4 regions of the Planomonospora sp. ID91781 genome follow, and region 3 is predicted to be linked to each of the others. Evidence: riboswitches for the same ligand, from Rfam matches in the RefSeq annotation. Region 3 holds a riboswitch; each other region holds the start of a gene.
The links. Region 3 has a riboswitch for cobalamin ahead of HS048_RS22430 (ABC transporter substrate-binding protein). Riboswitches for the same ligand answer to the same signal wherever they lie in the genome.

Region 1 (7,191 bases), on a different contig from region 3:
TATCTAGGTAAGCCTAACCTAATCTCCGTGACCGAGAAGATCTCGCTGCGTGGAGCCGACCTGCGTCTGGGCTACCACGGCGCCACCGTCGTCGAGAACGGCCGCATCACCCTGCGGCGTGGACTCGTGACGGCCCTGGTGGGCCCCAACGGCAGCGGCAAGTCCACCCTGCTGCGGGCGCTGGCCCGGCTGCACCGGCCGGAGGCGGGCACGGTGACGCTGGCCGACGACGTGTCCGCGCTGGACATGTCGGCCCGGGAGTTCGCCAAGCGGGTCACGCTGCTGGCGCAGAGCCGCCCCACGCCCTCCGGCGTGCGGGTCCGGGACGTCATCGGGTACGGCAGGCACCCCTACCGGGGCCGGTGGCGGGCGGGCGACCCCGAGGGGGACGCCGCGGTCGCCAGGGCGATGGAGCTCACCGGCGTCACCGCGATGGCCGACCGCGCGGCGGACGAGCTGTCCGGCGGCGAGCTGCAGCGCGTGTGGCTGGCCACCTGCCTGGCGCAGGACACCGGCGTCCTGCTCCTGGACGAGCCCACCACCTTCCTGGACCTGCGCTACCAGATCGAGCTGCTGGATCTGGTGCGCGACCTGGCCGACGGCCACGACGTGGCCGTCGGCGTCGTCCTGCACGACCTGAACCAGGCCGCCGAGCTGGCCGACCACGTCGTCCTGCTGCACGGAGGCCGCGTCCGGGCCGACGGGCCGCCCGCCGAGGTCCTCACCGAGGACCTGCTCACCGAGGTGTACGGCATCCGCATCGAGGTCACGCACGACCCGAGGACGGGGACGGTGTCCACCCGGCCGATCGGCCGGCACACCAGAAGCGTCCCCGCCACAACCTGACAGGAACACCATGAACCCCCTGCGCACCGCCCTCGTGGCCGTGGCCGCCGCCGCCGTGCTCGCCGCCTGCGGCACCACCGAGACCGCCGCTCCCGAACCGGCCGCCTCCGGCGGCACGGCCCCCGCCTCCGCCTCCCCCGTCACGGTGACCGACAGCCGCGGCAAGCAGGTCACCCTCGACCGCCCCGCCACCAAGGTGGTCGCCCTGGAGTGGGGCGAGGCCGAGATGGTGGTCAGCCTCGGCGTCATGCCGATCGGGGTGGCCGACACCAAGGGCTACGCCACCTGGGTGACCGCGGCCAAGCTCGACCCCTCGGTCAAGGACGTCGGCACCCGCCAGGAGCCGAGCGTCGACTCCATCGCCGCGCTCCAGCCCGACCTGGTCGTCATGGAGGCCGAGCGCGACTCCGCGCTGGTGCCGCAGCTGGAGAAGTTCGTCCCCGTCATCACCTTCAAGGGCAGCGACGCGAAGGACAACCTGGGCCGGATGCGGAGCGACCTCAAGCTGATCGCCACCGCGCTGGGCAAGACCGCCGAGGCGGACAAGCTCCTCGCCGACTTCGACGCCGCGCTGGCCGACGGCAAGAGCAAGCTCGCCGCGGCGGGCGCCGCCGGCAAGCCGTTCGCCATGGCCGACGGCTGGAAGGACGGCAGCAAGATCTCCATCCGCATGTTCGGCAAGGGCGCGCTGGTCTCCGACGTCGCCACCGAGCTCGGCCTGGTCAACGCCTGGACGGGCGAGGTGGACCCGGTGTGGGGCCTGGGCGCCACCGACGTCGAGGGCCTGACCGCGCTGAAGGACCCCGACACCCGCTTCTTCTACAACGCCTCCGACGGCACCGACGTCTTCGCCGACGGGCTGGCCTCGAACGCCATCTGGAAGAAGCTGCCGTTCGTCGAGAAGAAGCAGGTCGTCAAGCTCCCCGACGGCATCTGGACCTTCGGCGGACCGCTGTCCTCCAAGCAGTACGCCGAGGCCCTCGTGAAGGCCTACACCGGTTGAGCACCACCCTCCAGGCCCCGCCGGCGCCCCCCACCCCGCTGCGGCGGCTGGGGAGCGCCGGCGTGCTCCTCCTGACGCTGGCGGCGGTCGTCGTGGCCGCCGCGGTCCACGTGACGCAGGGCACGTCGTCGATCGGCGCGCTCGATCTGCTCCGGCTGCCGTTCGGCGACACCGACGGCGAGGCCGCCCGGATCCTGCTGGCCTCCCGGCTGCCCCGGCTGCTGGCCGGGATCACCGTCGGCGTCGCCCTGGGGGTGGCGGGCGCGCTGCTGCAGGCCGTCTCCCGCAACCCCATGGCCTCGCCCGACACGCTGGCGGTCAGCGCCGGCGCCTACTTCGCGGTCGCCGCGGCGGCGGCCTTCGGCCTGACGCTGCCGCTGTTCCTGTCGGGCCTGCTCGCCCTGCTGGGCGGCCTGACCGCGGCCGCCCTGGTGATGGCGCTCGCCGCGGGCGGCCGGACCGGCACGACCAGGCTGATCCTGGCGGGTTCGGCGACCGCGCTGGCGCTCCACTCGCTCACCAACCTGCTGCTGATCCTCTTCGAGGAGGAGACCAACGGGCTGTTCGCCTGGGGCAGCGGCTCGCTCGTGCAGAGCGACCTCGAGGCCGTCACGCAGCTGGGCCCGCTGATCCTGCTGGCCGGGGCCGCCGCCGTGCTGGCCGGGCCGAGGCTCGACATCCTCTCCCTGGGCGACGACACCGCCACGGTGCTCGGCGTCAACGTCGGACGGCTGCGCCTGGTGCTCACGCTCCTGGCCGTCCTGCTGGCCGCCGCCGCGGTCACCGTCGCGGGCCCCATCGGGTTCGTGGGCCTGTGCGCGCCGGTGATCGTCAGGCTGCTCCCGGGCGTGCACCGCCACCGGACGGCGGTTCCGCTGGCGGGCCTCGTCGGCGTGCTCGTCGTCCTCGGCTCCGACATCGGGCTGCGCGCCGTCTTCGGCGGGCAGGCGGGCGTGGACGTGCCGCCCGGCGTGGTCACCTCGCTGTTCGGCGCCGCGGTGATGGTGTGGCTGGCCCGCCGCTACCGGGACGCCGGGCCGACCCGCCAGCCGCCGATCGTGCGGGTCGCGGCCCGCTCGCGCGCCGCCTTCCTGACCGTGGTGACGGCCTGCGCGGTCCTGCTCGCCGGAGCGGTCTTCCTCGGCATGCTCGGCGGCGACACCTGGATCCTGGGCGGCGACCTGGTCAACTGGCTGAACGGCCGGACCGGCCGCGGCCTCACCTTCGTGCTCGATCAGCGCTATCCGCGGGTGCTCGCCGCGGTGCTCGCCGGCGCCGCGCTGGCCGCCGCGGGCACGGCCGTCCAGGCGGTGTGCCGCAACCCGCTGGCCGAGCCGGGCATGCTCGGCGTCACCGCCGGTGCGGGCGTGGGCGCCGTCTCGCTGCTGGCCCTCGCACCGCTCGCCGGGATCTGGCCGATGTTCGCGGCGGCCATCGCCGGGGCCCTGGCCGCCTCCGCCGCGGTGTACCTGCTGTCGTGGCGCGGCGGGCTGAGCTCCGACCGGCTGGTGCTGATCGGCGTCGGCGTGCAGGCGGCCTGCACCGCCGTCACCGTGCTGATCATCGTCAAGGCGGACCCCTGGAACACCGCCATGGCGCTGACCTGGCTGTCCGGTTCCACCTACGGCCGCGTCCCCGCCCAGCTCATCCCGGTCGCGCTGGCCCTGGCCCTGGTGCTCCCGCTGATCGTCTGGCTCCGCCGCGACCTGGACCTGCTCTCCCTGGACGAGGACAGCCCCCGCGTCCTCGGCGTCCCCCTGGAACCGGTACGGCTGGCCGCTCTGGGCGGCTCGGTGCTGCTGACCGCCACCGCGGTCTCCGCCGTGGGCGTGGTCGGCTTCGTCGGCCTGATCGCCCCGCACGCCGCCCGCGCCCTGGTCGGTGCGGGCCACGCCCGCGTCCTCCCGGTGGCCGTGCTCCTCGGCGCTCTGCTGGTGAGCCTGGCCGACACGCTCGGGCGCACCGTCATCGCCCCGGCCCAGGTGCCCGCCGGGCTCGTCACCGCGCTGCTCGGCACGCCGTACTTCGTCTGGCTGCTGTGGCGCTCCCGGGCGCAGGCGGACGGCTGACCGGCCGGTTCCGGGCCCTGATCGCGATTTCCACGAGGTCGTCCCATCCGAGATCGCCTCCGCGGGACCGAGGAGCGAGTGTGCCCCTGGTCTCGTGGAGGCGGACGGTGCGACCGCACCCGGTTCGGCGGCGCGGTCGTCACCTCCTGCATGATCGCGCTCCCGCACTGCGCTACAGTCGCGTCCGGCACGAACTGACGCGAGGTGCCTCCCCCGGGAGGAGAATCGGGAAGCCGGTGCGACTCCGGCACGGGCCCGCCGCGGTGATCGGGGAGCTGCCGTCCACGCACGAGACGTGCGGCCACTGGCCTCGAGGCCGGGAAGGCGGACGGCGCAGGCGTTGATCCGAGAGTCCGAAGACCGGCCTCGCTCCACCCGCCGCCCCCTGAGGGGCGGCACGAGAGCAGCGGGAGCCTGCCCTGTGAACGACGTCCCTGCGAACGACGTCTATGCGAACGACGTCCCTGCGAACGACGTCCCTGCGAACACCGGCATCTACGACGTCATCCACCGCCGCCGCGACGTACGGTCCCAGTTCAACGGCGGACCCGTGCCCGGCGACGTCCTCGACCGCGTGCTGGCCGCCGCGCACGCGGCGCCCAGCGTGGGGCTCTCCCAGCCCTGGGACTTCGTCCTGGTACGGGACCCCGCCACCCGCCAGGCCTTCCACGACCACGTCCAGCGGGAGCGGGCCGTCTTCGCGGCGTCCCTCAGCGGGGACGAGGCCGAGCGGTTCGCCAGGATCAAGGTCGACGGCGTGCTGGAGTCGAGCCTCTCGGTGGTCGTCACCTACGACGCCGAACGCGCCGGTCCCGCGGTCCTGGGCCGGCACGCCATCGCCGACACCGGCCTCTACTCGGTCTGCCTGGCCATCCAGAACCTGTGGCTGGCGGCCACCGCCGAGGGCCTGGGCGTCGGCTGGGTCTCGTTCTACCGCGAGCCGTTCGTGCGGCGCCTGCTCGGCATCCCGTCCGGGATCCGCCCGGTGGCCTGGCTCTGCCTGGGACCGGTCACCCACGTCGAACCGGCCCCCGACCTGGAACGGCACGGCTGGCGCCGCCGCGCCCCGCTGAGCGCCGCGGTCCGGCACGAACGGTGGTGACGCGAGGACACGGATCGACCCGGGGCGCGGGACCCGGATGGGGCCTTGCCGCGGCCCGAGCGGACATGATCGACTAAGGCGGTCATGTTCGGCGCGAACCCCCGCATGAATGGACCTGGCCCATGAACACCCCCCGCGAATCCGGCGCTCCGCGCGACCTCGGCCTCGACCGGCCGCACTCGGCCCGCATCTGGAACTACTGGCTGGGCGGCAAGGACCACCACCCGGCCGACCGCGAGGCCGGGGAGATGGTCAAGCAGCTCATCCCGGGCATCGTCGAAGCGGCCCGGGCCGACCGGGCGTTCCTGGGCCGGGCCGTACGGCACCTGGCGGGCGAGGCGGGCATCCGCCAGTTCCTCGACATCGGCACGGGCCTGCCCACCGCCGACAACACCCACGAGGTCGCGCAGCGGATCGCCCCGGAGTGCCGGGTCGTCTACGTCGACAACGACCCGATCGTCCTGGCGCACGCCCGCGCCCTGCTCGCCGGCACGCCCGAGGGCCGCACCCAGTACATCGAGGCCGACCTGCGCGACCCGCAGCACATCCTGCGGGTCGCCGCGCAGACGCTCGACTTCACCGAACCCGTCGCGCTGATGCTGCTGGGCATCCTGCACCACATCGTCGACGACGCCGAGGCGGGGAAGATCGTACAGGAGCTGGTCGACGCCCTGCCCTCCGGCAGTTACCTGGCGATCGCGCACGCCACGGCCGAGGTCCACGGTGACGCCATGCACGAGGCGATGCGGCGGTTCATGGAGCGGGGCGGCACCCCGATCGTGGCCCGCGACCGCCGTCACCTGGCGACGTTCTTCGACGGGCTGGAGCTCCTGGAGCCCGGCGTGGTGTCCTGCTCGAGATGGCGTGCCGAGGCCGAGCCCTGGGGCGAGCCCGAAGAGGTCTCCCAGTTCTGCGGGGTCGCCCGCAAGCCGTGAAGCCCCGGCCGGGGTGCCCGCCGCGGCGGCAGAGCGCACCAGGAGAAAACCAATAATCACCTCACGTATTCGCCTATAAGGTGCATCCGTGGACGCCCTGGAAAACCTCCCGCCGGAAGACCCCACGCCGGAAAGCCTCGCCCTGGAGGGCCTCGTCATCACCAGGCGGCTGCGGGTCCCCCTCGGCGCTCCCGCGGACGCCGTGCCGGGCTGGGGTGAGACGGCCGCCCGGCAGCTCGACGCCGCGCTGCTGAGCGTGGGGTTCACGTGCTCGCCGGCCCTGCTCGCGCGTCTGGCCGGGCTGCCCGGCCAGGAGGTGGTCGATCTGGGCGTGCGCGTCCTGGCCGCGGTCCGCCGGCTGGTCGGCGACCACGTGCGGCACAACGCCTACTTCATCGACTTCCCCGCCAACGTGCCCGACACCGTGGAGTTCTGGGCCGGCCTGCTGCGCGAGGCGCTGCTCGACCCGGTCACCGCGCTCGACCCTGCCACCGCGCGGGTCCGGCCGTCGACGATCGACCTGCTGAGCCTGCCGGGATACGGCCGCTACCGGCACACCTACGCCGAACTGCTGGCCGCGCACGCGGAGCTGGTCCCGCTGGCCGGGGACCGGGTGACCGTGCTGGAAGCGGGCGGGAGCCTGGAGTCCGAGGCGCGCGACCTCTACTTCTCCCTGGCGGGCTCGCAGGCGCCGCTCGCCGCCGAGGACCTGGCGGCCCTGCGCTCGCTCGCCTCGTTCTGCGCCGAGCAGCCCGAGGACGTGCCCGTGCGCGAGAACCGCGCCGTCGTCAACGAGGTACGGCTGGCCGCCGGCCTCCCCCTGCTCGTCGACACGGTGACCGACGTGCTCCGGCTGGCCTGCGGCGCCTCCGGCGGCGATGTCACGCTGGCCGCGCCCACCAGGTTCCGTTCGTTCCGCCGCGCCGAGCGCCGCGCTCTCCTGGCCGCGCTGGACGGCCTGCCCCCGGCCTCGCACGGTGACGTCACCCGCCACCGGGAGCAGTGGAAGCGACTCGGCGAGCGGCTCCACCCGCACGAGTTCCCGCGGTTCCCACGGGCCGTCCAGGTCTTCGAGGCGGCCAGGGGCGTCCGGAAGGTCGCCGGCCTCGACAGCCAGGTCGAGGCCGCCCTGTCGGCCGGCCGTACCGCCGACGCCGTGCGGTTGCTGGAGAACGCTCCCGGCGCGCTGCTGCGCCGCCTCGACCACCTGCTGCGGACCGGCTCGTCCGCGTCGGC
Region 2 (7,191 bases), 720 kb from region 3:
GCGGGACGCTCAGCTCCGGAGCCGGACGACGTCCTCGGCCCGGACGAACATGACCCGGTGCCCGAACTGGATCTGGTGGTAGCGCGTCGCGCCCCGGATGAGGCGGTGCTTCGACGGGTCGAAGGTGACCGCGTGCAGGTGGGAGCCGCGCCGGGTCAGGCCGAGGCTGTAGCGCTGGCCGGCCGGGAGCCGGTACTGCAGCGGGACGGGCCGCTGCCGCTTCACCCCGCGCGGGTAGGCCGAGGCCTCGGGGTACGGCCTGCCGTACAGCCTCACCGAGGCCAGGCCCGGCCGGGGGGTGACCACGGGACCGCGGGCGCGTACGGAGGTCCGGGCGCCGGCGGGGTCGTGGAACCAGGCCTTCTGGCCGAGGTACCAGATCGCGGTCCAGTCGCCCCGGCGCTCGGCCAGGGCGTAGCGCTGGCCGGTCGAGGCGCGGGCGGCGTGGTCGTAGACGCTGTGGCTGGAACCCCCGGTCGGGTGTTTGCCGACGTCCCTGACCAGCGGGGCGTCGTCCGCCGGGGCGGTGCGCAGCCAGACCGAGGACGCGCCCGCGGGAGGGCAGGGGCGCGACCCGCCGCCGCACCCGGTGAAGTGGGGCCGGTGGACGGCGTAGCGGGGCAGGATCGTCACCGAGCGCGCGGGCCGCCGGCCGGAGAGGGCGGTCAGGGCGGCCAGGGCCGGCCGCGGAGCCCGGGCGGCCCGGTCCAGCGGGCGGCCCAGCAGCTCGAAGTAGTGCTCCCAGTCCCAGTAGGGGCCCGGGTCCTCGTGCATGCCGCGCACGGTCGCCGGGGTGGCGCCGGGCACGTTGTCGTGGCCGAGGATGTGCGCCCGGTCCAGCGGCACGCCGTACCGCCGGGCGAGGTGGCGGACCAGCCGGGCCGAGGCGCGGTACATCGCCTCGGTGTACCAGGCGCCGCCGCGGGCCAGGTAGCCCTCGTGCTCCAGGCCGATGGAGCGGGAGTTGACGTACCAGTTGCCCGCGTGCCAGCCGACGTCCTGGCCGCGCAGGTGCTGGGCGATGTGGCCGTCGCTGGAGCGCAGGGTGAAGTGCCAGCTCAGGTAGGCGGGGTTGGCCGCGAGCCGGGTCATGGCGTCGTAGCTCGTCTCCCCGTCGTGGATGACGATGTAGTCGATCTCCCTGCGGCCCTCGTAGCGGTCGTGGTTGCCGTAGCGGCCCTCGCCCAGCTTCCGGTAGGCGGCGGGGATCCACTCGCAGGAGACCCCGCGGGGGCAGTCGGGCCCGGTCCTGCCCCGGGTCTCCTGCCGCAGGGCGAGGCGCCGGGGCGCGCGGGCGTCCCGGTCCGTACGGCCCGCCTCCGCGCGGCCCGCCGGGGCCGCCGGGGTCAGGGCCGGGTCCGGGCGCAGGACCACCCGCTCGCCGTCGTCGGTCACCCGGGCGGCTCCGGTGCGGAGCGTCGCGTAGACCTCGTCGGCGAAGACCGCCGCGGCCCGGGCGTCGCGGGTCGCGGGATAGCGGGCCACCGCGTCGTACCAGTGGGCGGGACCGGCGCCCGGCCGTCCTCCGCCGCTCCGCTGGTGGTGGGCGAGGAGCGCGGCGCCGCCCGTGATGTTGGCGGCCGGGTCCAGGCGCAGCCGGGCGGGGGAGATCCCGGTCAGGCTCGCGGCCCGGTGCAGGGTGTCCGGCGGCGGGACCCGGTCGCCGCGGGCGGCGGGGCGGGGCGCCGCCACCCGGAGCGGCCGGGTCTCGTCGCCGCGCGGGTCCGCCCCGGCCGCGCCGTGGTGGTCGTCGCGGTGGCGGCCGGGGGAGGCGGCGGTGCGCGCGTCGACCAGGTGCATGGGACCGTACCCGCCCGAGACGCTCGGCCTGCCGCCGTGGGCGTCCCAGCGGGACTGCAGGTAGGAGACGGCGAGCAGCAGGCTCTCCGGCACGCCGTACGTCCGGGCGGCCCGGGCGAAGGCGGCCTGCCTGCCCTGGTGCGGACGTTCCCGCATCCGGCTCTCCGGGCCGTTCCCCGAGCCGTTTTCCAGGGCGCTCTCCTCGCCGTTCCCCGGGGCGGGTTCCGGGCCGTTCCCGTGGGCGTTCCCCGGGGCGGGTTCCGGGCCGGGGAGCGGAGGCGGCTGCGGGCCCGTCCGGAGGTTCGGTTCCGGGGCGGCGTGGGCAGAGGGCGCGCCGAAGGCGGCGGAGACGACGAGAGCGGCGAATACGGTGATGCACGGCAGGCGGCGCATAGTGGTTCCTCCCGCCCGGACCACTACCCACAGTAACGATCAACTACCGTATGTGATTCATGTGGTCGATCGGACGGAATCGCTGATTTCCTGCCCGATTCCGGGCAGGAAAGTTGGCGAATCGCGTTCCCCCTGCATATCGTCCTGGTCTGTGTCCACCGCATGGCATCCGCACGAGGAGCTGATCACTCATCTGACCCGGACGAGCGCGCTCGGGCCGGGAGAGGCGGCGCGGGTGGTGGCGGACGTGCTGGCGTACTTCTCAGAGGGGACCGAGGAGTACGTCCGGCGGCGCCACGCCGAGCTCAAGGCGAAGGGGCTGGTCAACGACGTCGCCTTCCCGCGGATCGCCGCGGAGCTGGCGGCCCGCCGCGTCTCGCCGCCCGAGCTCTCCCTGCGCCAGTTGCGACGGATCGTTTACGGATAAAACCGTACAAAGGGTACAAATATCTCAGTGAGAGGGTGATGATCATGTGTGGAATCGTGGCCTACGTCGGCCCGAAGGACGCGGCGCCGATCCTGCTGGAGGGCCTCCAGCGCCTGGAGTACCGGGGCTACGACTCGGCCGGCGTGGTCGTCTCCAACAAGGGCCTGAAGATGCGCAAGGTCAAGGGCCGCGTGGCGGACCTGGCGGCGGCCGTGCCCGCGCGGTTCAAGGGGACGGTCGGCATCGGCCACACCCGCTGGGCCACCCACGGCGTGCCCAGCGACGTCAACGCCCACCCCCACCTGTCGAACGACGAGCGCGTCGCGGTCGTGCACAACGGCATCATCGAGAACGCCGACGAGCTGCGGGCCAAGCTGGAGGCCGACGGCGCGGTCTTCCTGTCCGAGACCGACACCGAGGTGCTGGCGCACCTGATCGCCCGGACCGTCAAGGAGACCGACTCGCTGGAGGAGGCCGTCCGCCTCGCGCTCAAGCGGGTCGTCGGCACCTACGGCATCGCCGTGCTCGACGCCGAGCGCCCCGGCGAGGTGGTCGTGGCCCGCAACGGCAGCCCGATCGTGCTGGGCATCGGCGAGAAGGAGATGTTCGCCGCCTCCGACGTGGCCGCGCTGGTCCGCTACACCCGCCAGGTGGTGCACCTGGAGGACGGCGAGCTCGCGGTGCTGCGGGCCGACGGGTTCAACACCTTCGCCAGCGACGCGCGGGAGACCGCCAAGGAGCCGCTGACCGTCGACTGGGAGGCCGCGCACTACGACACCGGCGGCTACGAGCACTACCTGCTCAAGGAGATCTCCGAGCAGCCCGACACCGTCGCCCGCACCCTGCGCGGACGCCTCGACGAGCGCTTCAACGTCGCCCACCTGGGCGGCCTCAACATGGACGCGCGGGAGACCCGCTCCTTCCGCCGCGTGAAGATCATCGGTTGCGGCTCGGCCTACTACTCCGGCCAGATCGGCGCCCAGCTCATCGAGGAGCTGGCCCGCATCCCCGCCGACGCCGAGCCGGCCAGCGAGTTCCGCTACCGCAACCCGGTCGTGGAGGCCGACACCCTGTACGTGGCGATCAGCCAGTCGGGGGAGACCTACGACACCCTCGCGGCCGTCCAGGAGCTCAAGCGCAAGGGCGGCCGGGTGCTCGGCATCGTCAACACCGTCGGCAGCGCCATCGCCCGCGAGTGCGACGGCGGCGTCTACCTGCACGCCGGACCTGAGGTCTCCGTCGCCAGCACCAAGGCGTTCACCTCGACCGCGGTGGCCTTCGCGCTGCTGGCCCTGCACCTGGGCCGGGTGCGCGACCTGTCGCCGGCCGACGGCCGCCGGATCTGCGAGGGGCTGCGCGCGCTGCCCGACCAGATCAAGGAGATCCTCGCCCTGGAGCCGCAGGTCAAGGAACTGGCCGAGAAGTACGCCGACTCGCCGAGCATCATGTTCGTCGGCCGCGTCCGGGGCTACCCGGTGGCGCGCGAGGGCGCGCAGAAGCTCAAGGAGATCTCCTACGTGCACGCCGAGGCCTATCCGGCCAGCGAGCTCAAGCACGGCCCGCTGGCGCTGATCGGCCCGGAGATGCCGACCGTGGCGATCGTCCCCGACGACGAGCTGCTGGACAAGAACCTCACCACGCTGGGGGAGATCCGTGCGCGCGGCGGGCGGGTGCTGATGGTCGGCCACCGCGTCGCCGACCCCAAGCTGGCCGACGACTGCCTGGTCGTGCCCAAGAACGAGGTCGAGCTGGACCCGATCCTGCTGGGCATCCCGCTCCAGCTCTTCGCCTACCACGCCGCCGTCGCCCTGGAGCGGGACGTGGACAAGCCCCGGAACCTGGCCAAGAGCGTCACGGTGGAGTAGCCGGAACGCTGCGCCCGCTACGTCCCGTTCTGTGGCGGAAAGTAATGGTGCTGTAACCTAGAGTGCCAAGGGCACCCTGGGAAAGGGGCACCTATGCACCGTAGGCGGTTTTTCTGGATCACCGCGGGGATCGCGGTCGCCGCGGCGGGATGCGGGACGACGGGCGGCGCCGGACCTCCGGTGCCGGAGAGGTTGTCGGTCATCGCGCCCGCGGCCCGCGGGCGCGAGGCCGACCGGGTGGCCCGGGCGCTGGCGTCGGCGCTGACCGGCGACGGACTGGCCCGGACGGTCGAGGTGGAGAACCACCCGGGCGGGGCCGGGGCCGCCGCCCTCGCGGCCCTCGCCGCGTCGCGGACCTCCGGTGCGCCGTTCACCCGCGAGGGCGGGCTGCTGGTGGCCGGGATGCCGATGGTCGCCGGGGCGGAGACGTCCGGCGCCGCCCCGCTGGCCGAGTCCGCCACCCCGCTGGCCCGCCTGGTCGGCGAGTGGGCGGCGCTGGCGGTCTCCGCCGACTCGCGGCTGCGCTCCTTCGAGGACTTCGCCGCCCGGCTCCGCCGGGACCCCGCCGGGCTGGTGGTCGGCGGCCGGGCGGCCGGCGGCCCGGACCACGTCCTCTACGGCATGATCGGCAAGTGCCTGGGCGTGGACGCCCGCCTCCTCGAGTACACCGGGTACGCCGGGGCCGACCAGGCCGTCGAGGCGCTCGGCGGCGGATGGGCCGCCGCGATTCTGGCCCCGGCCCGCGTCCTGGCCGCCGGGCTCGCCTCGGGACGCCTGCGCGTGCTGGCGGTCTCCTCCCGCGAACGGATCGACGGGATCGAGGCGCCGACGCTCATGGAGCTGGAGGTCCGGCTGGAGTACGCCGACTGGCGCGGGCTGCTCGGCCCGGGGGAGATGAGCGCCGAGGACCGCGAGGCCGCCGTCGCGCTCTGCGACCGGATCGACGCCTCCCCGCGCTGGCGGGAACTGTGCGCGCGCCAGGGCTGGGAACGCGTGTACCTCAGCGGCGACGACTTCCGGCAGTGGCTCGCCACCGAGACCGAGCGCACCCGGGGCGTGCTCTACGAACTCGGGCTGCTGGGCTCGTCCGACACAAATTGTAGGGCCGGTTGCGCGATCCGCCCCTAGATGTAGGATCCTCCTCGTTGCTGGTTCGCCCCTGGCGGGGCGAGGAAAGAGGGAACCCGGTGCGATTCCGGGACTGCCCCGCAGCGGTGAACGGGAACGACCGCCGTCAGAGGCACTGGGGAGACCTGGGAAGCGACGGCCAGTAGGAAGCGCACGAACACGCCCGTGAGTCCGAAGACCTGCCGGTGACGCGTGGAAGGGGAGCCGGACCGGGCTCCGGGACGCCCGAGGGCGGTCCGGACCGCCCGGTGGGCGGCCCCGGCCACGCAAGCGGTCCAGGGCTTCGAGGGAGGGCCCGCGGACGAGGCGGTTCCCGCATGCCCTTCCTGCGGCCGGGATCCGCCCTCCGACGCGCGCCCGTTCCTCGAGAGCCGTACACACGGGGAATTCCAGCGCGCGAGGGGTGGCACGTGACACAGACCATGGCAGAGGCCGCGATCGGCACGGCGGGTGACGCGGCGGGCGGCGCGACCGGCACGGTGGTGACCGGCACGGCGGGTGACGCGGCGGGCGGCGCGGCGGGCGGTACGACGGCCGGCGCCGTACCGGGGGCGGGAACCGGCCCGGACGCCCGCCGGCTGGCCATCGAGGAGGCCGCCGCCCGGGTGATCACCGACCCGGAGAACTCCAGGACCGCCGCCGGGCTGCTGGACGGGCTGATCGCCGACGAGGCCGCCGAGCACGGCGTCCGGACCTTCTCGGAATCCGTCGCCGCCACCCACGCGGCCGGACTGGTCGCCGACCGGCTGGCGGAGTTCGTCGCGGCCAACGCGGCGGAGCTGGACGCGCTGGTCCGCGAGGAGACCCGGTTCGAGTACTTCGGCCTGCGCACGGTCTACGACCGCTACCTGCTGCGCCACCCGGAGACCCGCAAGGTCCTGGAGCGCCCGCAGCACTTCTTCCTCCGGGTGGCCTGCGGCCTGTCGGAGACGGTGGCCGAGGCCGCCGAGCTGTACGGCCTCATGACCACGCTGTCCTACCTGCCGAGCTCGCCGACCCTGTTCAACTCCGGCGCCCGCCGCCCGCAGCTGTCGTCGTGCTTCCTGCTCGACTCGCCGCGCGACGAGCTGGAGGCCATCTACGAGCGCTACGGGCAGGTCGCGCGCCTGTCGAAGTACGCCGGGGGGATCGGCATCGCCTGGACCCGGGTGCGCTCGCGGGGCTCGCTGATCCGGGGCACCAACGGCCACTCCAACGGCATCGTGCCGTGGCTGCGCACGCTGGACTCCAGCGTCGCCGCGGTCAACCAGGGCGGCCGGCGCAAGGGCGCCGCCTGCGTCTACCTGGAGACCTGGCACGCCGACATCGAGGAGTTCCTGGAACTGCGCGACAACACCGGCGAGGACGCCCGCCGCACCCACAACCTCAACCTGGCCAACTGGGTGCCGGACGAGTTCATGCGCCGGGTCGAGGCGGACGCGGCATGGTCGCTGTTCGACCCCAAGGACGTCCCGCACCTCACCGACCTGTACGGCGCCGCCTTCGACGCCGCCTACCGGGCCGCCGAGGAGGCCGGGCTGGCCGTGCGGCGGATCCCGGCCCGGACCCTCTACGGCCGGATGATGCGGACCCTGGCCC
Region 3 (7,191 bases):
TTCTTCATCGGCTACATCCTGACGTCCACCTTCGTGGTCCTGAACCTGTTCATCGCCGTCGTGGTCAACGCCATGGACGAGCAGACCACCTCCACCGAGGAGCAGCACACCGACGACCGGCTCACCGTGATGCTGTCCGAGATCGTCCGCCTGCATGCCAAGATCGACGCCGTGCTGGCCGCGCAGGCGGTCCCGGCCGGCTCCGACCGGGACCGCCCCGAGGGCCACGTGGAGGCCGGGCTCAGCCCTTGACGCCCCGTGCCCGGTGGCGGCCGTCACCGTCACGGCGGGCACCGTGGACGCCCGGCGGCCGGCCACGTCCGGCCGGGCTCAGCTCGGTGAGCCCCGGCCCGGCGCGGCCCCCGGCCAGGCGGTCATCGCCGTGTCGGCGACCCCGGCGAGTTCGGTCGCGTCGGCCCCGTCGCGGGCGCGCTGCGACATCCCCTGGATGACGACGGCGAAATAGCCGGCCAGGGCGCGCGGGTCGGCGCCGGGAGGGAGTTCGCCCTGCTGCTGGGCGGCATGCAGGCGGTCGCGGAAGACCATGAGGTTGGCGTTGCGCAGGTCGCGCAGGAACACCGCCACCTCGGCGTCCTGGACCGTGACGTTGGTGGCGGCGCTGATGGTCAGGCAACCGGCCGGGTGGGAGGGACGGGGCTCGCCGCGGTGCTGACCGCGTGCTCCGGCTACGGCGAACCGACGACGGACGACGCGGGCTCCTCCAGCGCGGCCCCGTCGGCAGCCCCGTCAGCGGCGGAGACCGGCTCGGAGACGGCGGCCGGCATCGGTCGTAGCGCGGACCTGGTCTCACTCACCGAGGAAGGATTCGACGAGCTCTTCGCCGTGAACGTCCGGGCGCCGTTCTTCATCGTGCAGCACGGACTCGAGCGGCTGCGCGACGGCGGGCGCATCATCAACATCTCCAGCGGCGCGGCCCGCCTGGCCATGCCGGAGATCATCGCCTACGGCTCCACGAAGGGCGCTTTGGACACCTTCACCCTCAACCTGGCCAAGCAACTGGGTCCGCGGGGCATCACGGTCAACTCGGTGGCGCCCGGAATCGTCGACACCGACGTCAACGCGGGATGGCTGCGCGGCAACGCAGAAGCCCAGGCCCGCGCCGCGTCCCTGGCGGCCCTCGGCCGGATCGGACAGCCCGAGGACATCGCCGACATCGTCGCCTTCCTCGCCTCCGACGACGCCCGCTGGGTGACCGGCAGAGTGATCGACGCGACCGGCGGCGCCGGCCTGTGATGCCCTTCTCGGGCGGGGAGCGCCGGCCGTGCGGACGCACCGCCCGGCCCGGCTCCTGACCACCGTCGGCCGGCGCCGGGCGTGCGAGATCTGCGACGGCGCCAGCACGGCCGTGCGGGCCGCGTCCCCGGACGCCGGCGACGCATGACCGGCCACCGCACATCGTCGCCGGTCGGCCGGTGTGGCGCCGATTCATCCGGGTAGACGTGCCGGGGTGAGACAGGTGCGACGTTCCAGGCCGTTGCCTCGCTGCCGGGGCCGCAGCCGCCGTCGGCGGCGGACGATACCCGCTGATCGCCTGCGGGCCCGTTCCCGGCCGCCAGGACGGCGGCCGTGACCGAGCCTGCGGCCGGCGCCGCCCGGCAGATCGGTGAAGTGGTGGTCGGGCCGGAGGGCGTGCTGACGCAAGCGGCCGGCGTCGTGACGGGCTCGATGCACCTGGCCACCCAGCTGGCCGCAGGGCGTCTGCGGGTGTTCGTGCAGCGTTCCGGTGACGAGCGGTGGCACGAGGTGGCCGGCAGTCCGCTGCCGGTCCCGCCTCCGGCCGAGGAGTCCGAGCGGGCCCTGCTGCACCTGCACCTGGCGGTGCACGAGGCGGTCGTCCGCCACGCCAGGATCACGGGCCTGCCCGCTGGGCTGGCGCCGGAGACGCTCGATCCGACCGGGCTGGACTGAGGCCCGGGCCGTCGCGGCGCCCCCCGGTGCGCAAGGTCACCTGCGGGATCCCCGTTTCGGGATGGACGGCCACCTCGGCGTCGACCCGGTAGACGCCGGCCAGCAGGGCGGGGGTCAGCACTTCGCCGGGCGTGCCGAGGGCCACGACGCGGCCGGCGTCCATGACGCAGATGCGGTCGCAGAACGCGGCGGCCAGGTTGAGGTCGTGCAGGGCGATCACGGAGGTGACGCCGAGCCCGCGCACCAGGCTCAGCACGTCGAGCTGGTGGCGCAGGTCGAGGTGGTTGGTCGGTTCGTCCAGCACCATCACGGCCGGTTGCTGGGCCAGCGCCCGCGCGATCAGCACCCGCTGCTTCTCGCCGCCCGACAGCCGGTCGAACGGCGCGTACGCCAGGTCGGCCACGTCGAGCCGGTTCAGGGCGTCGGCGATGATCTCCCGGTCGGAGGCGTCGTCGCCGTCGAACGCGCGTTTGTGCGGGGTGCGGCCCATGGCGACGACGTCGTACACGGTGAGTTCGAAGTCGCCGCCGCTCTCCTGGAGCACGGCGGCCAGCCGCCGGGCCAGCCAGGCGGGCGGCGTCCTCCAGACGTCCTCGCCGTCCAGCAGCACCCGGCCGGAGGTGGGTCTGCGGGCCCGGTAGAGGGTGCGCAGCAGCGTGGACTTGCCCGCGCCGTTGGGCCCGGCCAGCCCCAGCACCTCTCCCCCGGCGACCTCCAGGGAGATCCCGCGGACCAGGTCCCGGCCGTCGGCGCGGACCGACACGTTCTCCACGGTCAACCTCACTTGGAGCGCCTCCGCATCAGCCACAGGAAGAACGGCCCGCCGACCAGCGCGGTGATGATCCCCACCGGGATCTCCTCCGGCGCGATCAGGGTCCGGGCCACCAGGTCGGCCGCCACCAGGAAGGCCGCCCCGAGCAGCGCCGTCGCCGGCAGCGCCCGCCGGTGGTCGGCGCCGATCAGCAGCCGGACGACGTGCGGCATGATCAGCCCGACGAACCCGATGGCCCCGCTGACCGCGACGATCGCGCCGATCATCATGGCGACCAGCACGAACAGCGCCGCCCGGAAGCGGTGCACGTCCAGCCCGAGTGAGGCCGCCGCCTCCTCCCCGGCCAGCAGCAGGTTCAGCGGCCGCGACACCCCGACCAGCACGGCCGTGCCGGCCAGCACGGCGGCGGCCGGGATCCACACCACCGCCCAGGTCGTCCCGGCCAGGCCGCCCAGCATCCAGCGCACCGCCGACTGGGTCTTGTGCGGGTCGTTGGAGGTGACCAGCAGGAAGCTGGCCACGGCCGAGAGCACCTCGGCCGTCGCGACTCCGGCCAGCACCAGCCGGACCGTGGTCATCCGGCCGCCGGATCGCGCCAGGAGGTACACCGCCACCAGGGCTGCCAGGGCTCCGAGGAACGCGGCGACGGGCAGGGAGAACGCGCCGAACGCGGTCAGGCCGAACACCACCACGCTGACCGCGCCGACGCCGGCTCCGGAGGACACGCCCAGCAGCATGGGGTCGGCCAGTGGATTGCGGACCAGGGCCTGCAGCGCCATGCCGCACACCGACAGGCCTGCGCCGATCACCGCCGCCAGCAGGACGCGCGGCAGCCGCACGTCCATCACGATGGTCTCCCGCACGGCCGTCCAGGTCGGCTCGGCCAGCGCCGGATGCACCCGGTGCAGCAGGACGCCCCAGACCTGCCCCGCCGGGAGCGTGACCGACCCGGCCGCGATGGCGGCCGTGGCCGCCGCGCCCAGCAGCGCGAGCAGCAGGCCGATCACGACCGGGTACGGCAGTCCCGGGCGCCGAGCGGGGAGCACGGCGCCTGCAGCCGGCCCGCTCACCGGAACCGGTCGGCGTGCAGCTGCCCGGCCAGCGCCTCGACCGCCCCCGGCACCCGGACCCCGAGCACCACCGACGACAGCGGCAGCACCGCGAACCGCTTGTGCTTGATCGCCGGCACGTCCCTGAGCGCCGGGTTGGAGAGGAGGAACTCCTCCTTGTCGGCCGCCGACCGGTCGCCGTAGTCGTAGATGACGATCCAGTCGGGAGCGCGCTCGGCGACCTGCTCGAAGGAGACGTCGCCCCACACCTTGTCGAGGTCGGCGAAGACGTTCTCCGCGCCGGCCAGCGTGATGATCTCGTTGCCGATGCCCTTGCCGCCGGCGGTGAAGGCGGTCTTGTCCCCGCTGTCGTAGACGAACAGCTTCACCGGCGCCACCCCCGCCAGCTTCTCCCGTACTCCGGACAGGGTGGTGTGCAGCTCGGTGAGCAGCTGATCGGCCCGGCCGGGCACGCCGAAGATCTTCGCGACGTTGCGGATCTCGGTGTCCATCAGCTCCATGGTCACCGGGCCCTCGGCGCACTCCTCGACGTTCAGGTACGTCTTGATCCCGGCCTTTCGCAGGGCGTCCCGGCCGCGTCCCTCCTTCTCGTCGAAGGTGCTGGCGAAACCGCCGTAGACGAAGTCCGGCTCTTCGGCCAGCAGGGCCTCATAAGCGGGATACTCCTTCGCGACCACCTTGATCGCGCCGTAGGCCGCCTGGTACTCCGGCAGCACCTTGTCGTCGAGATAGGCGGTGCCGATCATCGACTTCTCCAGCCCGAGGGCCAGCATCACCTCGGTGGCGTGCTGGTTCATCGAGACCGCCCGCCGCGGCGGCCGCTCGTAGGTGGTCCGCACGCCGCAGTTGTCCAGGGTGACCGGGAAACCCGCGGGCGCGGAGGCCGCCGGAACGGCGGCCCGGGTGTCACCGGCCGGGGTGCCGCCGCAGGCGGCCAGCACTCCGGACACCAGGAGTGCGAGCAGGAGGGACGCGGGACGTCTGCCCGTCATGAAGTGTTCCTCTCACGGGATCTGCACGACGGGGCGGATCTGGGAGAGGGAACGCCGAGAAGCCTCTCGGCGTGGCCACCGGCCCGACGGACACCAGAGCCCGCTCCTCTCCGGGGAGATCCGCCCCAGTTCGTCGAGGAGGCGACCGCGTGAGTCTCCTGGCTCTCGGGTCGCTGCTCGTCCCCGCCTTCCCACCCCGGGCAGGGGCGGTGGCGTGGTGGGGATCCGCTCGCCGATCACAGTGGCGGGACCGCGCCGGATTCACACCGGCTTCCTCAGTCCGCGCTCGCCTTCGCGCCATCATCACACGAAACGGACCGATGCGCACGATCCGGACTGTCCTTGCCCCCACATGCCCGCCGGACTGCGGGATCACGCTCCTGCCCGGGATGTGAGATCGACACTGTCGTTACCATGTCGTTACCATGCAGCCTCCATGCAGAGCCTCCCTACGGTTGCCGGTGTCAGAAAATCCTGCTCCTCCCGGACGGGAGGGGCGGTCCCGAGAGAGGGTAAACGGATGGCTCACATCATCGAGTCGCTCACCGGCCGGCTGCTGGGCACCGTGCTTCCTGCAGGGGAGGCGCGGGCCATGGCCAAGCAGTGCATCTCCATTTCCCGGCCGACGGAGGAGTGGTGCAACTTCAGCATCCCGCCGAGCGGCCCCAAGCGGTCGATCATCACCGAGATCTGCGTCGACTTCGCCACCGAGAAGTTCTGGTCGACCACGAAGTCGAGCTGCTAGCACGCCATGCCGCACCGGAGGGTGACCGGGCTCGAGGAGGGCGCGCTCCAGAGGCCCCGGCCGGGTCCCTCCGATGACCGGGCAGCCGGGGGCCGACCAGCCTGAGCGGCGTCCCGGCGGCGTACGCGCGCTCCGCCGTGCCGGTGACCGGCACGGCGGGGCGCATCGGGAGGCGCGGCGAGGGGCCGCACCCGTAAAACGGGTGCGGCCCCTCGCCGGAGTCACCGGAGACGGACGGCGCCGGGCACCGGCGCCGCCCATCGGACACGGCTTCCCGTCATCGATCGAATCCACTCACCACAGGAGTGTCCTCCCATGCCCAGTCTCATGATGGTGTGCGCCGGAGCCGCCGGCGCGTTGAGCGTGCTGAACCTGCTGCTGACCGTGGCGGTGATCCGCCGGTTGCGCGGGTACGGGGGGCTGTCAGCCGTACCCGCGGGGCCGGGTGCCGAGAACGTCTTCCAGGTGATGCGCGCGGCCGGGGAGCAGGTGGGCGCCTTCCGTGCCCGCACCACCTGGGGCGGACCGGTCGGCCAGGAGTTCCTCGCCGACGGCACGGTGCTGTTCGGCGCCTTCGCTCAGGGCTGCCGGGCGTGCGAGGAGCGGCTGCCCGAGTTCCTGGAGCTCGCCAAGGTCTACCCCGGTAGCGGGGCAGGGGTGCTGGTCCTGCTGGTCGGAGCCGAGCGCGACCTCGAGGCCAAGCGCGCGGCGCTGGAGCCGGTGGCCACGGTGGTGATCGAGGAGATGCCCGGTGGGCCTGTCGGCAGGGCGTTCGGCGTCACCGGCTACCCGGCGATGGCGCTCGTCGACTCCGGCGGTCTGGTGCGCGTCTCCGGGACCACTGTGCGAGACGTGATGACCGCCGGGGCGGGGGTCTGAGGCGGTGCGCGGGATCATCGAGGCCCTGCGGCTGAGCCGGGAGGCGAGCCGCCTTTACACGGCTGTGTTCGCGGCCCTCACGCTGCTGACCGCCCTGGTGCCGGTGGTGACGGCGTGGCTGACCAAACTGCTCCTGGACGCCATCACCACCGGTGCGGACTCCGGCCGGGCGCTCAGGCTGGGTGTCGCGCTCGCCGTCGCCGGACTGCTCACCGGTCTGGTGCCGCACGTCACCCGGTTCGCCTCGGCGGAGAACGAGCGCAGGATCGGTCTGCTGGCGCAGGAGCGGCTGTTCACCGTGGCCGAGCGGTTCGTGGGGATGGCCAGGTTCGAGGACCCGGTCTTCCTGGACCGGATGCGGATGGCGCTGCAGCACGGCGGAGCCACGCCCGGGGTGGTGGTCTCCGGCGTGTTGTCCGTCGCCGGAGCCGTCATCACCGGCCTGGGATTCCTCGGTTCTCTGCTGGTCGTCTCACCGTGGATGCCGGTGCTGGTGCTGGTCTCCGCCGTACCGGTGCTGTCCACCGAGATGTGGCTGGCCCGCCGCAGGGCCTCCCTCCACTGGCGGCTGAGCCCGGTGGAACGCCGGGAGATGTTCTACCGGAACCTGCTCACCGACCCCCAGGCGGCCAAGGAGATCCGGCTGTTCGGGATCGGCGCGTACCTGCGCGGGCGCATGTCGGACCAGCGGCGCAGGTCCGACGGGGAGAACCGGCGGATGGACCTGCGCCAGCTGAGAGCGCAGGGGCTGACCGGGCTGCTGGGCGCGGCGGTGGCGGGCGGAGCGCTGGTCTGGGCGGTGCT
Region 4 (7,191 bases), 300 kb from region 3:
GCGACGGCCGGAGGCTGACGGCCGTCCAGCTCCAGATGGAATACCTCGAGCTGGCCAGAAAGTACGCCGAGACCCGCAGCGGCAACGGCATGGACGAGCCCACCAAGGACGTCCTGGACCGCTGGGAGTCCGTGCTGACCCGCCTGGCCGAGGACCCGATGCAGCTGTCCGGGGAGCTCGACTGGGTCGCCAAGCTGGAGCTCCTGGAGGGCTACCGGACCCGCGACGGGCTGCCCTGGTCGCACCCGCGCCTGCAGCTCGTCGACCTGCAGTACTCCGACATCCGCCCCGACCGGGGCCTGTACAACCGCCTGGTCGCCCGGGGCCGGATGCAGCGGCTGGTGACCGAGGAGGAGGTGCAGCGCGCCGTCGAGGTGCCGCCCAGCGACACCCGCGCCTACTTCCGCGGCCGCTGCCTGAGCCAGTACAGCGAGGCGGTCGCCGCCGCCTCCTGGGACTCGGTCATCTTCGACATCCCCGGCCGCGAGTCCCTGCAGCGCGTCCCGACCCTGGAGCCGCTGCGCGGCACCAAGGCCCACGTGGGCGAGCTGTTCGACCGCTGCCGCACCGCCGCCGAGCTGGTCACCGCCCTCACCGGCGAGAAGTGAGGAACCGGAGCCGGAGGACGACCGCACGCGACCGCCCCGGGGCCTCGAGGTCACGGGGCGGTTCCGCGTACCCGGATGTGCGCCCGGACGCGGACGCGGGCGCCGCGCAGATCCGCCCCGCCCGGCGAGGGGCGTGATCTTACGAGATTGACGGGAGCGGCGGCCCCGGGATACGTTCCGGGTGTTTTGTGGCGGCGCGGGGGAAATCCGGTGAGATTCCGGTGCGGTCGCGCCACTGTAACCGGCCCTGTGGGGACGGAAGCCAGGTCACCCGGCCGCCACCGACCTACGAAAAGGGACGCGCAATCCCTGAAGGAGGTGCCCGTGAGCCGGATTCCGCCACGCCTCGACACCGGCGACGGCACGGGCCGCGTCCCCGGAGGACGAACCACTCGACGAGCGGGGACCGCGCCGCGCCGGCCTGCGGCTGCTGCCCAGGCTGGAACGGCCCGGCCGCCGTGCGGGCGCCCGGACGGCGGCGCCTGCGGACGGCCGAGGCGCTCGGCCTGCGGACCGGGCCCGGCCCGCTCCTCGCCGACCGGGACCACGGCCGCCGACGCGGCATGACGCCCGCCGAGGCCGGGACTGCCGGACCGCGGAGCTCGCCGCCCGGCTCACCGACCCGGCGGAGGCGCCCCACGGGGGCGAATCCGTGCTCGGCTTCCCCCGCCGGGTGGCCGGTCGGCTCTCCGCGGCGACGCCGGGCAGAACCGTCGCCGTCACCCGCTCCGCCCGACCCACCCGCGTGACTCACCCCGAGGAGATGCCGACGGTGCGCGACTCGCACTACCCCTTCACCGCGATCGTGGGCCTGGAGGACCTCAAACTCGCCCTGGTCCTCAACGCCGTCTCCCCGCGCGTCGGCGGCGTGCTGGTCCGGGGGGAGAAGGGCACCGCCAAGTCCACGATCGTGCGGGCGCTGGCCGCGCTGCTGCCGCCCGTCGAGGTCGTGCGCGGCTGCCGCTTCTCCTGCGACCCAGCCGCCCCCGACCCCCGCTGCCCCGACGGGCCCCACGATTCCCGTGGGCCGTCCGGGCCGGAGCCCGATGCGGCGGCCGTCCGCCCCGGTCCTCACCGGTCGTCAGGGCCGGAGCCGGGCGATGCGGCGGTCCGCCCCGCCCGGCTGGTGGAGCTGCCCGTCGGCGCCGCCGAGGACCGCCTCGCCGGCTCCCTCGACCTCGAACGCGCCCTCACCGAGGGAGTGAAGGCCTTCGAACCGGGCCTGCTGGCCGCCGCCCACCGCGGCGTGCTCTACGTCGACGAGGTCAACCTGCTCCACGACCACCTGGTCGACCTGCTCCTCGACGCGGCCGCGCTCGGCACCTGCTACGTCGAGCGCGAGGGCGTGTCGGTACGGCACGCCGCCCGCTTCCTGCTGGTGGGGACCATGAACCCCGAGGAGGGCGAGCTGCGCCCGCAGCTCCTCGACCGGTTCGGCCTCACCGTCGAGGTCAGGGCGTCGCGGGAGGTGGACGAGCGGGCCGAGGTGGTGCGCCGCCGCCTGGCCTACGACGCGGACCCGGAGGCCTTCGCCGCGGCCTGGACCGGGCAGGAGGCGGCCCTGGCCGCGCGGATCGCCGAGGCGCGGGCCCGGGTCGCCCGGGTGGCGCTGCCGGACTCCGCGCTGCGGCGGATCGCCGCCGTCTGCGCGGGCTTCGAGGTGGACGGCCTGCGCGCCGACCTCGTCACGGCGAGCGCCGCCATCGCGCACGCCGCCTGGCAGGGCCGTACCGAGGTCACCGCGGCCGACGTCCGCGAGGCGGCCCGGCTCGCTCTCCCGCACCGTCGCCGCCGCGACCCCTTCGACGCACCCGGCCTGGACGAGTCCAGGCTCGACGACCTCCTCGACGCGATCTCCGACGACGAACCGGACGGCGGACCCGGCGACGGGCCTGATGGCGGACCGGGCGGGGGGCCGGGCGGCGGACCTGCCGACGAACCGGACGGCGGCGCAGGAGGGGGCGGCCGGGACTCCGGCGGTCCCGACGGCTCCGGACCCTCCGGCGGGGCGGACGGGAGCCGGGCCTCCGGTCCCGGCGCGGACGGAGCACCGTCCGGCGGCGCGTCCGCGGACCCGCCCGGCGGGCCCGACTGCGGCACCCCGCCGCCCGGCGGACCCGGCACGCCGCGGTCCGGTACGGCGGACCCCGGCCCGGCGGCCGGGTCCTCCTCCGGAGCGGGGAGCGGCGACGCGGCACCGGAGCAGGTGGCCGAGGCCGGCCCGGCCCGCAGGGCCCGGCTGTTCACCGTGCCCGGCGTCGGAGCCGGAGCACCGGGACGGCGGTCGCGGGCCAGGACGCCCCTCGGGCGGACCACCGGTGCCCGCGCCCCCGAGGGGCGCCCCGCCTCCCTCCACCTGCCGGCGACCGTCCTGGCCGCCGCGCCGTACCAGCGGGAGCGCGGCCGGACCGGTCCGGGCCTGCTGGTGCGCCGCGGCGACCTGCGCGAGGCCGTACGGGAGGGCCGCGAGGGCAACCTGGTGCTGTTCGCCGTCGACGCCAGCGGCTCCATGGCCGCCCGCCGCCGGATGCAGGCGGTCAAGGCGGTCGTGCTCGGACTGCTGCTCGACGCCTACCAGCGCCGCGACAAGGTCGGCCTGATCACCTTCCGGGGCGCCCGCGCGGACCTCGTCCTGCCGCCCACCTCCTCCGTCGAGGCGGGCGCGGCCCGGCTGCGCGAACTCCCCACCGGCGGGCGCACCCCGCTGGCCGCCGGGCTCGTCCGGGCGGCCGAGGTGCTCCGCGTCGAACGGCTCCGCGACCCGGCCAGGCGGCCGCTGCTGATCCTGGTGACCGACGGCCGGGCCACCTCCGGCACGCTGGAGCAGGCCCACCGCGCGGCGGCGCTGCTGGCGGGGACGGCCGCGGTGGTGGTGGACTGCGAGGACGGGTACGTCCGGCTCGGTCTGGCCCGGTCGCTGGCCGCCAGGATGGGCGCCGAGACCGTGCGCCTGGACGATCTGGCCGACCTCACCGACCTGGTCCGCCGGCGGCGGACCGCCGCCTGAGCCCGGCCGCGAGCCGCAGACGGCCAGAGGCGTCCAGAGACGGCCAGAGGCTCCAGAGGAGGCCGCGGACGGCCACGGACACGGCCTCCGGACGTGACCACTCCGGACGTGACCACTCCGGACGTGACCACTCCGGACGTGACCACTCCGGACGTGACCACATAGAAGTCGACCTGCAGAAAGGCGTGACATGCCACAGGGCAGACCTGCCAGCGTGCCCGACGACGGCCTGACCACCCGGCAGCGCCGTACCCGGCCGCTGCTGATCGTGCACACCGGACCCGGCAAGGGCAAGTCCACCGCGGCCTTCGGCCTGGCCCTGCGCGCCTGGAACCAGGGCTGGCCGATCGGGGTGTTCCAGTTCGTCAAGTCCGCCAAGTGGCGCATCGGCGAGGAGCGGGCGCTGCGGGTCCTCGGCGACTCCGGCGAGGGCGGGCCGGTCTCCTGGCACAAGATGGGGGAGGGCTGGTCCTGGATCCAGCGTCCCGGCAGCGAGGCCGACCACGCCGCCGACGCCCGCGAGGGCTGGGAGCAGATCAAACGCGACCTGGCCGCGGAGACCTTCCGCCTCTACGTGCTGGACGAGTTCACCTATCCGATCAAGTGGGGCTGGATCGACGTCGAGGACGTGCTGGCCGCCCTGGCGGGCCGCCCCGGCAGCCAGCACGTCGTCATCACCGGCCGCGACGCCGACCCGCGCCTGGTCGACGCCGCCGACCTCGTCACCGAGATGGGCAAGGTCAAACACCCCATGGACGCGGGGCAGAAGGGGCAGAAGGGCATCGAATGGTGACCGCGGTCCGGGCGGCCGGCCGTACCGGGGCGGGGCGGGCATGAGCGTTCCCGCGCCCAGGCTGGTGATCGCCGCCCCCGCCTCCGGGGCCGGGAAGACCACCGTCGCCACCGGCCTCATGGCCGCGCTGACCCGCCGCGGCCTGGCGGTCTCCCCGCACAAGGTCGGACCCGACTACATCGACCCCGGCTACCACGCCCTGGCCACCGGCAGGCCCGGTCGCAACCTCGACCCGTGGCTGGTCGGGGAGGAACTCGTCGTGCCGCTGTTCCTGCACGGCGCCGCGGGGGCCGGCGTCGCGGTGATCGAGGGGGTGATGGGCCTCTACGACGGCGCGGGGTCCGGTGAGTTCGCCTCCACCGCGCACGTCGCGCGCCTGCTGGACGCCCCGGTCGTCCTCGTCGTCGACGCGGCCCGGCAGAGCAGGTCCGTGGCCGCGCTGGTGCACGGCTTCGCCTCCTACGACACCCGGCTCAGGTTCGGCGGGGTGATCCTCAACCGGGTCGGCTCGGAACGGCACGAGAGCCTGCTGCGCGAGGCCCTCGCCGAGAGCGGCGTCCCGGTCCTCGGCGCGATCCGCCGCAGCGACGCCGTCGCCGTGCCCTCCCGCCACCTCGGCCTCGTCACCGCGGCCGAGCACGGCTCCGGGGCGGCCGGGGCGATGGACGCCGCCGAGGCGCTCGTCGCGGGCTCCTGCGACCTGGACGCGCTCGTACGGCTCGCGCGCACCGCCCCGCCGCTGCCCGGCGACCCGTGGAGCCCGGACCTCGCCGTGCGCGCCGCCGCACTCACCGGCGCGTCTGCAGCGGCCACCCGTACATCCGCCGCGGTCACCGGCGCGTCCGCCGCACCGGCCGGCGCGCCCCCCGTGCGCTCCGGCGCGTCCACCGCCGCGCGGGGCGTGCCGGACCCGCGGGGCGTGCCGCAGCTGCCGGAGGGCGTCCGGATCGCCGTCGCCGGGGGCAGGGCCTTCACCTTCGGATACACCGAGCAGGCCGAACTGCTGGCCGCGGCCGGGGCAGAGCTCGCCGTGTTCGACCCGCTCACCGACGAGGACCTGCCCGAGGGCAGCCGGGGCGTCGTCATCGGCGGAGGCTTCCCCGAGGTCTACGCCGACGAGCTGTCCGCCAACGAGCCGCTCCGCCGGCGGATCGCCGCGTTCGGCGGGCCGATCGCCGCCGAGTGCGCGGGCCTGCTCTACCTCGCGCGGTCGCTGGACGGCAGGCCCATGTGCGGGGTCGTCGGCGCCGAGGCCGGGATGACCGGCAGGCTCACCCTCGGCTACCGCGACGCGGTCGCCGTCCGCGACTCGGTGCTGACCAGGGAGGGCGAGCGCTACCGGGGGCACGAGTTCCACCGCACCGCCGTCGAGCCCGCCCCGGACCGCCCGCTGTTCCGCTGGCGGGGAGGAGCCGACGGGTTCGCCGACGGCCGGGTCACCGCCTCCTACCTGCACCTGCACTGGGCAGGCCACCCCCACCTGGCCGCACGGTTCGCCGCGGAGTGCGCCCGGCCGGAGGACCGCGCGGCCGTCCGCCGAGCCGGCTGACCTCCGGGACGGGCCCGTCCCGGGGGTCCGGGGGTCGGCCGAATCCCGGACCGGGACCGTCCGGGCTACCTCGCGAACGAGTCGGGAGGCAGCCGCGCGGCCGGGAGACGGGGCGGATCCACCGCCACCCCCTCCATCCGGAGGATCGCCGAGAGCAGGCGCGCGGCGTGGTCGGCGGTGATCCGGTCCGAGGGGTCCCGCCGGAGCAGCCCTTCCAGCACCCGGCGGAGTGGGCCCGCCTTCACCGGCGGATCGGGGTCGCGGTTGACGGCCTCGCCCAGCACCGCCAGGGAGTCCGAGCCCGGGTACGGCGGGCGGCCCTCCACCGCGAAGTACAGGCTCGCGCCGAACGACCACAGGTCGGCCGCGGGGCTCGCGGTGAGGCCGCGGAGCCGCTCGGGCGCGACGTAGGCCGGCGCGCAGTGCAGCGGCACCGTGGTCGACGCGCTCGGATCCCCGTTCAGCGCCGCGATGCCGAAGTCCGCCAGCACCACCCGGTCACCCGTCAGCAGGATGTTCCCGGGGTTGATGTCCCGGTGCAGCACCCCCGCCCCGTGCGCGTGCCGCAGCCCTCCCAGCAGCTGGAAACCGATCCACGCCGTCCAGTGCACGGGCAGGTGGCCCAGGTGGGCCACCGTCTCCTTGAGGGTCAGCGCCTCCAGCAGCTCCATCACGATCCAGAGCCGCCCGCCCTCCTCCAGCAGGTCGTGCACCGCGACCACCGCCGGGTGGCTCAGCCGCGCGGCCGAGCGGGCCTCGCGCATCGCCCGCCGCCGTGCGCCGTCCAGGTCCGCGCCGTCCGCGCGGAACAGCGGCTGAATCTCCTTGATCGCCACGTCGCGGCGGAGCCGCAGGTCGTGGGCGCGCCAGATGATGCCCGGACCGTCCCGCCCGGTCGGCGAGATCAGTTGATAGCGATCCCCCAGCGGTCGCCGCTTTCCCGTTCCCATGGACCACCTGCTGCACGTAGAAACCGGGCCCCTCCGTGCATCGATGTTTTCATCTGGAACGGTGCATGACCGGGTGACGACATGTATCGCATATAACGATTAAGTTGCACGAATGGCATGGAATGCCATTCGTGCCTTTTTCCGATTTCGGTGCTGACCGGAAGCGTATTTCCGGGATGACCGGGACGGCTCAGGCCGCGCTGTGGCGGCGCAGGTTCACCAGCATCGCGTACGTCTGCTCGGACGTCAGGCGGGCCGCCGGGTCCTTGCGGAGCAGGCCCCGC

Region 1: it holds a riboswitch for cobalamin, as region 3 does, so the genes downstream of both, bluB (5,6-dimethylbenzimidazole synthase) here and HS048_RS22430 (ABC transporter substrate-binding protein) in region 3, are expected to answer to the same signal.
Region 2: it holds a riboswitch for cobalamin, as region 3 does, so the genes downstream of both, HS048_RS25680 (ribonucleoside-diphosphate reductase subunit alpha) here and HS048_RS22430 (ABC transporter substrate-binding protein) in region 3, are expected to answer to the same signal.
Region 4: it holds a riboswitch for cobalamin, as region 3 does, so the genes downstream of both, HS048_RS23815 (VWA domain-containing protein) here and HS048_RS22430 (ABC transporter substrate-binding protein) in region 3, are expected to answer to the same signal.

What each region holds. Positions count from the first base shown of each region.
Region 1 covers NZ_JABTEY010000001.1:2,928,845-2,936,035, reverse strand. Annotated here, with positions in the region: gene HS048_RS13340 (ABC transporter ATP-binding protein) at 28-846, shown strand; gene HS048_RS13335 (iron-siderophore ABC transporter substrate-binding protein) at 857-1,849, shown strand; gene HS048_RS13330 (iron ABC transporter permease) at 1,846-3,918, shown strand; cobalamin riboswitch at 4,104-4,302, shown strand; gene bluB (5,6-dimethylbenzimidazole synthase) at 4,340-5,020, shown strand; gene HS048_RS13320 (SAM-dependent methyltransferase) at 5,143-5,955, shown strand; gene HS048_RS13315 (hypothetical protein) at 6,044-7,191, shown strand, end outside.
Region 2 covers NZ_JABTEY010000002.1:1,420,340-1,427,530, reverse strand. Annotated here, with positions in the region: gene HS048_RS25700 (N-acetylmuramoyl-L-alanine amidase) at 10-1,956, opposite strand; gene HS048_RS25695 (hypothetical protein) at 2,345-2,620, shown strand; gene glmS (glutamine--fructose-6-phosphate transaminase (isomerizing)) at 2,659-4,485, shown strand; gene HS048_RS25685 (tripartite tricarboxylate transporter substrate-binding protein) at 4,666-5,613, shown strand; cobalamin riboswitch at 5,618-5,815, shown strand; gene HS048_RS25680 (ribonucleoside-diphosphate reductase subunit alpha) at 6,024-7,191, shown strand, end outside.
Region 3 covers NZ_JABTEY010000002.1:699,897-707,087, forward strand. Annotated here, with positions in the region: gene HS048_RS22400 (ion transporter) at 1-252, shown strand, start outside; gene HS048_RS22405 (hypothetical protein) at 331-630, opposite strand; gene HS048_RS22410 (SDR family oxidoreductase) at 643-1,254, shown strand; gene HS048_RS22415 (hypothetical protein) at 1,588-1,929, shown strand; gene HS048_RS22420 (ABC transporter ATP-binding protein) at 1,871-2,713, opposite strand; gene HS048_RS22425 (iron ABC transporter permease) at 2,710-3,747, opposite strand; gene HS048_RS22430 (ABC transporter substrate-binding protein) at 3,768-4,763, opposite strand; cobalamin riboswitch at 4,894-5,089, opposite strand; gene HS048_RS22435 (hypothetical protein) at 5,284-5,508, shown strand; gene HS048_RS22440 (hypothetical protein) at 5,824-6,387, shown strand; gene HS048_RS22445 (ABC transporter ATP-binding protein) at 6,392-7,191, shown strand, end outside.
Region 4 covers NZ_JABTEY010000002.1:1,001,635-1,008,825, reverse strand. Annotated here, with positions in the region: gene dop (depupylase/deamidase Dop) at 1-608, shown strand, start outside; cobalamin riboswitch at 753-902, shown strand; gene HS048_RS23815 (VWA domain-containing protein) at 1,372-3,615, shown strand; gene cobO (cob(I)yrinic acid a,c-diamide adenosyltransferase) at 3,806-4,408, shown strand; gene HS048_RS23805 (cobyrinate a,c-diamide synthase) at 4,449-5,957, shown strand; gene HS048_RS23800 (serine/threonine-protein kinase) at 6,023-6,907, opposite strand; gene HS048_RS23795 (serine/threonine-protein kinase) at 7,098-7,191, opposite strand, start outside.